Regions from separate parts of the Allobosea sp. 10N428 genome, predicted to be linked through region 2. Evidence: riboswitches for the same ligand, from Rfam matches in the RefSeq annotation. Region 2 holds a riboswitch; the other holds the start of a gene.
The links. Region 2 has a riboswitch for cobalamin ahead of AC1DDA_RS14260 (CbtB domain-containing protein). Riboswitches for the same ligand answer to the same signal wherever they lie in the genome.
Positions count from the first base shown of each region.

Region 1: it holds a riboswitch for cobalamin, as region 2 does, so the genes downstream of both, AC1DDA_RS20270 (ribonucleoside-diphosphate reductase subunit alpha) here and AC1DDA_RS14260 (CbtB domain-containing protein) in region 2, are expected to answer to the same signal.

Region 1 covers NZ_JBFTIC010000007.1:31,412-36,575, reverse strand. The annotation lists gene AC1DDA_RS20280 (isocitrate lyase) at 1-80, opposite strand, end outside; gene AC1DDA_RS20275 (short-chain fatty acyl-CoA regulator family protein) at 214-1,632, shown strand; cobalamin riboswitch at 1,741-1,942, shown strand; gene AC1DDA_RS20270 (ribonucleoside-diphosphate reductase subunit alpha) at 2,053-4,968, shown strand; gene AC1DDA_RS20265 (ribonucleotide-diphosphate reductase subunit beta) at 5,123-5,164, shown strand, end outside.
Region 2 covers NZ_JBFTIC010000004.1:34,212-39,375, forward strand. The annotation lists gene AC1DDA_RS14240 (saccharopine dehydrogenase family protein) at 1-964, shown strand, start outside; gene AC1DDA_RS14245 (aspartate/glutamate racemase family protein) at 961-1,686, shown strand; gene cobO (cob(I)yrinic acid a,c-diamide adenosyltransferase) at 1,985-2,593, opposite strand; gene cobU (bifunctional adenosylcobinamide kinase/adenosylcobinamide-phosphate guanylyltransferase) at 2,593-3,105, opposite strand; cobalamin riboswitch at 3,253-3,438, shown strand; gene AC1DDA_RS14260 (CbtB domain-containing protein) at 3,475-3,651, shown strand; gene AC1DDA_RS14265 (CbtA family protein) at 3,664-4,407, shown strand; gene AC1DDA_RS14270 (DUF1636 family protein) at 4,446-4,835, shown strand; gene cobW (cobalamin biosynthesis protein CobW) at 4,840-5,164, shown strand, end outside.

The DNA.
Region 1 (5,164 bases), on a different contig from region 2:
TTGCGGGGAGCCGCCTGCGCCTTGGCGGCGGTGTTCGTCCCGCGATGTCCGGCGACTGGGTCGAAACCGATCACATCCATTGCGAAAGCCCTCTCGTTTGATAAGAATGACTCACACAATATTCGCTATTGCTGCAGCGCAAAATGATTGAAAATGTGAAATAATGCGAACGGCATAGGACCTGTTTGCGAATTTTGCGAATGGAACTTGCCTATGAAGAAGGTCTTTGCGGGCGTCCGCCTCAAGCGCCTGCGCGAAGAGCGCGGCTTGACCCAGCTCGCGCTCGCCCAGGCGCTCGAGGTGTCGCCGAGCTATCTCAACCAGATCGAGAAGAATCTGCGCCCGCTGACCGTCCAGGTGCTGCTGAAGATCAACGCGGTCTTCGGCGTCGACGTCCAGCTCTTCTCGGAAGGGGATGAGGCGCGGATGGTCGCCGACCTGCGCGAGGTCTTCGCCGATCCGGCCAATGGCGATTCCGTGAGTGTCAGCGAGATTCGCGAGGTGGTGGAGAACATGCCCGCGCTCGGCCGGGCGGTCGTCGCCCTGCATCGGCGCTACCGCAACGCGCTGGAGCGGGCCGATGCGATGGCGGGGGAACTCGGGCTCGGCAGCGGCGGCGAGGCGACCTTCCGGGCGCTGATGCCGCATGAGCAGGTGCGGGACTTCTTCTACGCGCACCACAATCATTTTTCCGAACTCGACGAAGCGGCGGAGCGCATCTTCGATACGGCGGATTTGAAGGTCGGGCAGGTAGCGGAGGGGTTAGCCCGCCGCCTCGATCGCCGGCATGGCGTCCGTATCCAACTCTCCAACGACATGGCGGGGCAGGCCCAGCGGCGCTATGATCCGAAGGAGCGCCGACTTCACCTTTCGGCTCTCCTCGATCCCGGACAGCGCGCCTTCCAGATAGCCACGCAGATCGGCTTCCTGGAAATGGAGGAGGCGATAGGGCGGCTGGCCGAGGAGGCTGCGGCCGGGGCGGCGGAGGTGCACGCGCTCGCCCGCATTGGCCTCGTCAATCATTTCGCCGCGGCGCTGCTCATGCCCTATCGCACCTTCCTCGATGCAGCGGAGGCCGAGCGCTATGATATCGACCGCCTCGCCCGGCGTTTTGGTGTCGGCTTCGAATCCGTCTGCCACCGCCTGTCGTCGCTGCAGCGGCCGGGGGCGCCCGGCGTGCCGTTCTTTTTTGTCCGGGTCGACCGGGCCGGCAATATCTCCAAGCGGCAATCCGCGACCGATTTCCACTTCTCGCGGGTGGGCGGAACTTGTCCGCTCTGGAACGTCTACGAAGCCTTCGCGCAGCCCGGGCGCATTCTGACGCAGACCGCGCAGATGCCGGACGGGCGGACCTATCTCTGGATCGCCCGCACCGTGAACGATGCGGTTGGCGGCTATGGCGACATCGGCAAGACCTTCTCGATCGGGCTTGGCTGCGATATCCGCCATGCGAGCCGCCTCGTCTATTCGAAGGGGCTCGATCTGGGCGACCCGAGCGCGGCGACGCCGATCGGCGCCGGCTGCAAGGTCTGCGAACGCTCGAACTGCCCGCAGCGGGCTTTCCCGCCGATCGGCAAGCCGCTCGCCATCGACGAGCGCATGCACGGCTTCGTGCCGTACAATGCCGTGTAAAGCCCATCATACTGGACGCTGTGGTATGCCTTCCCGGCCGAAGGCGGCGATGATCGAAAGCGCGAATGAAGGGCATAGCGACCTATTGACACCGGAACGGCGTTGACCACTAGATCTGGTGGTCGATGGTCTCTCGAATCGCAAGATCGAGAGCTAAGAGGGAACCCGGTGAGACACCGGCGCTGCCCCCGCAACTGTAAGCGGCGAGTTCGCGTCCACGATTGAGTCACTGAGACCGCAAGGTCTTGGGAAGACGGGACGAGAGCGCTGACCCGCGAGCCAGGAGACCTGCCGCGACACCATGAACGTCCACGGGCGGGGTGTCCCGGTGGTGCGCTGGCAGGTCACGATCCTCGAGGTCGTGCGCCCTTTCCAAGCGTCCGCTCTGGCCTTTGCCCCCAACATTTGGGGTTGATGCCGATGTCTCTTTCTCTCGAAGCCGAACGGCCTGCCGCCGTTTCCCTTGCCGTGAATCCTTCGGAGAGGAAGGCACCCGGCAGTGAACCCGGATATCAAGTCATCCGGCGCAACGGCGCGGTGACGCCGTTCGACCCTTCGAAAATCTCGGTCGCGCTGACCAAGGCGTTTCTGGCGGTCGAGGGATCGAACGCCGCCGCTTCGCGTCGTATCCACGAAGCCGTCGCGGAAATGACCGAGCAGGTCGTTGCAGGACTGACCCGCCGCGCCGCCACCGGCCGCACCTTCCATATCGAGGACGTGCAGGATCAGGTCGAGCTCGCGCTGATGCGCGGCGAGCACCACAAGGTCGCTCGCGCGTATGTCCTTTATCGCGAGGAGCGTGCCAGGGAGCGGGCAAGGGCGGTTGCCGAGACGCAGCCTGTCGCCTCCGCGGCGCCCTTGCTGCACATGAAGCTCGCCGACGGGACGCTCGTCCCGCTCGACGCTGCCCGCTTGGAGAAGGTCGTGCGCGAGGCCTGCGCGGGTCTCGACGGCGTCTCGGCCGAGCCAATCCTGACGGAAGCGCGCCGCAACCTCTATGACGGCATCTCGCTCGACGAACTCGCGCTGGCACCGATCCTGGCCGCGCGCACCTTGATCGAGAGCGAGCCGAACTACGCCAAGGTCTCGGCCCGCCTCCTGCTCGACAAGCTCCGCCGCGAGGCGCTGAGCTTCGTCCGCGGCAGTGCCGAGCAGGCGACGCAGGAAGAGATGGCCGCCGGGTACGGCGAGTACTTCACCGCTTATCTCAAGACCGGCATCGAGAACGAGCTGATCGATCCTGAGCTCGGCCGTTTTGACATTTCCCGCATCGCGGCTGCGCTGAAGCCCGAGCGCGATCTCCAGTTCGACTATCTCGGCTTCCAGACGCTCTACGACCGCTATTTCCTGCATGTCCGGGGCAACCGCTTCGAGCTGCCGCAGGCCTTCTTCATGCGCGTCGCCATGGGCCTCGCCATCCGCGAGATCGATCGCGAGGCGCGGTCGATCGAGTTCTACGATCTGCTCTCATCCTTCGATTTCATGGCATCGACGCCGACGCTGTTCAACTCGGGCACGCTGCGTCCGCAGCTCTCCTCCTGCTTCCTGACCACGGTCGCCGACGATCTCGACGGTATCTTCAAGGCAGTGAAGGACAACGCCCTGCTCGCCAAATATTCCGGCGGGCTCGGCAATGACTGGACGCCGGTGCGGGGCTTGGGCGCCCATATCAAGGGCACCAATGGCGAGAGCCAGGGCGTGGTGCCGTTCCTGAAGGTCGCCAACGACACCGCCATCGCCGTCAACCAGGGCGGCAAGCGCAAGGGCGCGGTCTGCGCCTATCTCGAGACCTGGCATGTCGACATCGAGGAGTTCCTCGATCTCCGGAAGAACACCGGCGACGATCGCCGCCGGACCCACGACATGAACACGGCGAACTGGATTCCCGACCTGTTCATGCAGCGGGTCGAGGCCGGCGGTGACTGGACGCTGTTCTCGCCGGATGAGGTGCCTGACCTGCACGATCTCTATGGCAAGCCGTTCAAGGCGGCTTACGAGGCCTATGAGGCGAAGGCTGCCAGCGGCGAGATCAAGGTCTTCAAGCAGATCAAGGCTGTCGATCTCTGGCGGCGCATGCTGACCATGCTGTTCGAGACCGGCCATCCCTGGATCACCTTCAAGGACGCCTGCAACCTGCGCTCGCCGCAACAGCATGCCGGGGTGGTGCATTCCTCGAACCTCTGCACCGAGATCACGCTCAACACCTCGGCCGACGAGGTCGCGGTCTGTAATCTCGGCTCGGTCAACCTCGCCGCGCATGTCACGGCGGAGGGGCTCGACCGGCCGCGGCTGGCTCGGACGGTGACAACCGCGATGCGGATGCTCGACAACGTGGTCGACATCAATTTCTACACAATCCCCGAGGCGCGCCGCTCCAACCTGCGCCATCGGCCGGTCGGGCTGGGCCTCATGGGCTTCCAGGATGCGCTGCAGACACTGCGCTTAGCTGCAGCGTCCGAGGATGCCGTCGCTTTCGCTGACTCTTCGATGGAGGCGATCAGCTTCCATGCGATCTCGGCCTCGGTCGATCTCGCCGCCGAGCGCGGCCGCTACCCGAGCTTCGAGGGTTCGCTCTGGTCGAAGGGCATCCTGCCGATCGACTCGCTGGATATCCTCTCAGAGGCCCGCGACGGCGATGTCGAGCTGGATCGCTCCGCGACCCTCGATTGGGAGGGCCTGCGCGAGCGGGTGAAGACCACCGGCATGCGCAACTCGAACACGATGGCGATCGCGCCGACCGCGACGATTTCCAACATCGTCGGTGTCTCGCAGTCGATCGAGCCGTCCTATAGCCAGCTTTACGTCAAGGCGAACATGTCGGGCGACTTCACCGTGGTGAATGCCGGGCTCGTCCACGACCTGAAGGCGAGGGGGCTCTGGGACGAGGTCATGGTCTCCGACCTGAAATATTACGACGGCAAGGTCAGCCAGATCGATCGCGTCCCGGCCGATCTCAAGGCGCTCTATGCGACCTCGTTCGAGATCGATACGAGCTGGCTGATCAAGGCGGCGGCGCGCCGGCAGAAATGGATTGATCAGGGGCAGTCGCTGAACCTCTACATGGCCCAGCCCTCCGGCCGGAAGCTCGACGAGGCCTATCGTCTGGCGTGGCGGCTCGGTCTGAAGACGACCTATTACCTGCGGGCGCTGTCGGCGACCCATGTCGAGAAATCGACCCTGAAGGGTACCGACGGCAAGCTCAACGCCGTCTCTGCCACCATGCCGGTTGCCGCGAAGGCGGCCCAGCCGATCCTCGTCGATATCCCGCTTGAGAACGGCATGGCCGTGCCCAACGCTTGCTCGATCGACGATCCGACCTGCGAAGCCTGCCAGTAACGGCCGCCTTCATCGCAATCCGCGTCATTCTCGGGCGAAGCGAAGCGCAGACCCGAGAATCTCTGTCCGAACGAGGCGCCGGAGCCTCCGTGTCATGAGATGCTCGGGTCAAGCCCGAGCATGACGCCCCGCACTCCATTGAACGGAACATCCCATGCTCGACTGGTCCGACACCAAGCCGGCGACCCCGGCCGAC
Region 2 (5,164 bases):
TCCGGCCAACGCAGCCCAGCTCGACCGGCTCCTGACCGGGGCCGATGCCGTGGTCGCGGCATTGCCGTCCTCGGCGATGCCCATGGTGGCCGCGGCCGCCCGCCGCAGCGGAAGCCACTATCTCGACCTTGGCGATGACGGAGCTGCGCTCGAAGCCGTCCAGCGCGAGGCCAACGCCGCCGCAGGCTGCTTCATCGCGCAATGCGGCATCTCGCCGGGGCTCGTCTCGGGCCTGGTTCTCGATCTCGCCTCGCGCTGCCCGGGCCTGCCGGATATCGACGTCCGGATCGGCGCTCTGCCGCGAACGGCCGCCGGGCGCCTGGGCTACGGGCTGGTCTGGGATGTCGACGCCACCCTGCGCGAATATACGCGCGCCTCGCTTGCGCTCCTCGACGGCCGCGAGTCCGGGCTGGCGCCGCTGTCCCGCTGCAGCCCCTTGCATCTTGGATCGCGCGACTACGAGGTTTTCGTCTCGGGCGCGATCCCGGCTACGCTTCGCGAGCGCCTCGCCGGCAAGGTGGGGAATCTGACCTCGCATACCATCCGCTATCCCGGGCACGCCGACCAGATGGCGTTCCTGCTGGACGAGTTGAAATTGCGCGACCGCGTCTATCTGCTGCGCAATCTCTTCCTCAACGCGCTGCCCGAGATCACCGATGATCGTCTGCTGATCTCGATCACCGCAGCGTCTCGCGACGCGGATGGTGCGCCCCACGAACACTTCCTGCGCGAGGTCGAGCCGATAGAGATCGGCGAAGCCGCGATCGGCGCCATGCGGCGCACCGCTGCCTCCCATGTCGCCGCGGTGCTCGATCTGTTGCGCCTCGGACAAATAGGCCGCCAAGGCCTCCTTGCGCAGGAGGACATCCCTCTAGATCTCCTGCGCGAAAACCGTTTCCTTGCCTGGTTCTTCGAGACGCCGGCACCTGTCTCCGGGCGCGTTTTGCAGGGAGTGCATCCATGAACGGCTCTGGGTCCGGACGGCTGGGCGCGGTTGTGAACGATCTGAGCATCGGGGTCCTGATGCTCGACACCCATTTTCAACGCCTGCCGGGCGATATCGGCAACGGCCGCACCTGGCCTTTCCCCGTCGAGTTCCGGGTCGTCCGCGGCGCCGATCCCGCGGCCATCGTCCATGGTCGCCCGGAAGAGTTCCTCGAGCCCTTCATCGCCGCCGCCCTCGATCTCGTCGCTTGCGGGGTGCGCGGCATCGCCACGAGCTGCGGTTTTCTGGCGCTGCTGCAGCAAGAGCTGGCCGCCGCGCTCCCGGTTCCCGTCGCTACGAGCAGCCTGCTGCAGGCACCGTTGATCGAGGCCATGCTGCCCGCCGGCCAGCAAGTCGGCATCCTCACCTTCGCAGCGGAGGCGTTAACGGCACGCCATCTGGCCGCCGTCGGGGTGCGCCCCGACACTCCCATCGAGGGGCTGCCTCCGGACAGTCTGTTCCGCCAGGTCTATGGCAATCGCGGCGGCGTGTCCGACGTCGCAAAGCTCGAGGAAGAAGTCGTGACAGCCGCCCGCGCTCTGGTCCGCCGCCATCCGAATGTCGGCGCGATCCTCTGCGAATGCACGAATCTTCCGCCGCATTCGGCGGCGGTCGCTGCTGCCACCGGGCTGCCGGTCTTCGACGTCATCGGGTTCGTCGAATGGTTCGGGCATGCGATCGCGCCGCCGCGCTTCCGCTAAGGTTTGACGAGGAGCGCCGCTGGCTTTCGGCCTCGATAGTGGTTGAGGTGCTCGCCGCAAGGCGGGACCAGGCATGTCGCTGGGCGCGAGACTGCAGCGCAGATGCGGGGGTCGCGCTCGGCCTTCAGCGATGGCGTCCATCTGCGGGACTACGCAAGTTTCGTGCGGGACCGGGAGGCGGAGATGTGCCGCAGCCTCGGCATCCAGGCTCCACGGTGGCTTGCGCCACCCCGCGCCGTGTCCCGGCCTGCCGCTGCCATGGGCCAATCGGCGCGCGAGATGGGGCGGAGTGAGAGACCTAAAACTCGATGCCTTCCTGCGCCTTCACGCCGGCGGCGAAGTGGTGCTTCACCAACGTCATCTCGGTGACGAGGTCGGCCGCCTCGATCAACTCCGGCTTGGCATTGCGGCCGGTGACGACGACGTGCAGGTCGGCGCGGCGAGCGACCAGCGTCGCCACGACGTCGGCGAGCGGCAGATAGTCGTAGCGCAGGGCGATATTGAGCTCATCGAGCACCACGAGCCGGATTTCGGGATCGGCCATCAGCTCCCTGGCCTTGGCGAAGGCGCGCTCGGCAGCAGCGATGTCGCGGGCCTTGTCCTGCGTCTCCCAGGTGAAGCCCTCGCCCATGCTGTGCCAGGCGACCTGATCGCCGAAGGCTTCGAGCGCCTTGCGCTCGCCGGTCGACCAGGCGCCCTTGATGAACTGCACCACGCCGATGCGCCAGCCATGGCCGAGCGCGCGCAGGATCAGGCCGAAGGCTGCGGTCGACTTGCCCTTGCCGGGGCCGGTGTTGACGATGAGCAGCCCCTTCTCGACCGTCTTGGAAGCGACCTCGGCGTCCTGCACCGCCTTGCGCTTCTCCATCTTGGCCTTGTGGCGGGCGGCGTCTTCGGTGTCGGTCATCATTTCACTCGCATCGGCAATCCGGCGACCATGAAGACCACGCGGCCGGCGCGCCCCGCAAGCGCCTGATGCAGCCGCCCAGCCTCGTCGCGGAAGCGGCGGGCGAGCGCATTCTCCGGGACGATGCCGAGGCCGACCTCGTTGCCGACCAGGACGAGCGGGGCGGAGGCGCGCTCGCAGGCGGCGATGAGGGCTTCGCGCGCCGCGACCGTATCGCGCTCGGCGAGGATGAGGTTGGTCAGCCAGAGCGTCAGGCAATCGACAAGGATGGGCCGGCCGGCCGGCTGGGCGGCAATGGCCTCGGCCAGATCGAGCGGCGCATCGACGGTCTGCCAGCCCTCCGGGCGGCGTGCGCGATGCTCGGCGATGCGCTGCCGCATCTCGTCGTCATAGGCCTGGGCGGTGGCGATATATGTCCAGGGGGCCGGGCGAGCCTCGATCAGCGCCTCGGCATGGCGACTCTTGCCGGAGCGGGCGCCGCCGAGGACGAGGGTGAGGTGGGGCAATTCCATCGAAAAGTCCTATGCCGTCATGCTCGGGCTCGACCCGAGCATCTCCATCCGAAAGGGCGAGCCTCTTCCTGTACGAGATTCTCGGGTCAAGCCCGAGAATGACGTGTCTGCCACGGCGCACTGCATTGCACAGCGGCACGCCGATAGCTAATGATGGTCCATGACGGTGCCTCCGCAAGGAGGTGAAAAGGGAACGCGGTGAGATACCGCGGCTGCCCCCGCAACTGTAAGCGGGTGTTTCCCACCATCGGCCACTGGAGCGCTCGCTCCGGGAAGGCGGTGGGGAACATCAGACCCGCGAGCCAGGAGACCTGCCGTCGACCCGCAACGATCCAACCGGCTGCCGGCGGGGCGGCCACGGAGAGCCCTATGAACACCGCTACGGTTTCCACCACCCAACTCAGCGTCTCGGAACGCGTCAAGGCAGCAGCCGCCGCGCTCGTGATCGGCGTCGCGCTGATCTACACGACAGGCTTCGCGGCCTCGACGAACGTTCACAACGCCGGGCACGATACCCGCCACGGCCTCGCCTTCCCCTGCCACTGAGGGAAAGCATCCATGGTTACGCGTGTTCTCACGGTCAGCATTCTGGCCGGGCTTCTGGCTGGGCTGATCGTCGCCGCCCTCCAGCATGTCACCACCACCCCGCTGATCCTCAAGGCCGAGACCTATGAGGCGGCGTTGCACCTGCAGGCGCCGACGCTCGCGGCCTTCGACGGCGAGGCGAAGATCATCCTCGCGCATGGCCCCGCTGGCGATGCGCCCGGCCACGACCATGCCGAATGGAAGCCGCAGGACGGCCTCCAGCGCACGCTCTTCACCAGCGCAGTGACGATCGCGACCGCAATCGGCTTCGCCGCGCTGCTGCTCGCGGGAATGATCGCGGCCGGCGATACGATCGACCAACGTAGCGCCCTGGTCTGGGGCGCCTGCGGCTTCCTGGCGCTCGGGCTCGCCCCCGCGATGGGGCTCGCGCCGGAATTGCCGGGCGCGGCTTCCGCGGCGCTGGAGCAGCGGCAGTTCTGGTGGCTGGTCACCGCTATCGCCACCGCGCTTGGGCTCTTCCTGTTCCTGCGCTTCGAGCAGCCCTGGCTCAAGCTGCTGGCCGTCGTCGTGATCCTGCTCCCGCATGTGATCGGCGCCCCGCATCCGGCTGCGCCGGAGAGCAAGGTGCCGGCCGAGGTTGCGGCGCATTTCGCGGCTCTGTCACTCGGCATCCAGGCTGCGCTCTGGCTCGCCACCGCCTTCATGGTCGGCGTGCTCTGGCCCTGGGCCAGCCGGCGCGCCGCGCTCGCGCGCTGAAGGCAGCGGAGCCTCCGGCTCCGCGCGAAAGGCAAGTCATGTCCGAGGGCGACCTCACTATCCATGTCTGCACGGCCTGCAGGCGGGCGCGCGCCGATCTCCCGGAGGGTTACGACCAGCCGGGGCTGGCGCTCGCGGAGCGTCTCACCGCTCAACTCGCAGCAAAGGGCAGCACCATCCCGGTGCTGCCTGTCGAATGCCTCGCCGTCTGCAAGCGGCCCTGCACCATCGCGCTCAGTGCCGATGGCAAATGGACCTATCTGATCGGCGATCTCGACACCGACACCCATCTCGACGAGATCGTCGGCGCGGCGGAGGCCTATGCCGCCAGCGCCAACGGCATCGTTCCCTGGAAAGAGCGGCCGCAGTCCTTCCGCAAGGGCGTGGTCGCACGCGTGCCGCCTTTGCCGGCGCGCCAGCAAGGATGACATCATGAACGCTCCGCAAACCACGAACCTGGGCAAGACGCCCTGCACGATCATCACCGGCTTCCTCGGCGCCGGTAAGACGACGCTGGTGCGCCATCTCCTCGAGAATGCGCAGGGCAAGAAGCTCGCCGTGCTCGTCAACGAGTTCGGCGATCTCGGCTTCGACGGCGAGTTCCTGAAGGGTTGCGGCATCGCCGGCTGCAGCGACGAGGACGTGGTCGAGCTGCCGAATGGCTGCATCTGCTGCACCGTCGCCGATGATTTCGTGCCGGCGCTGGAGAAGCTCCTGAACCGGCCGAACCCGCCCGAGCATATCCTGATCGAGACCT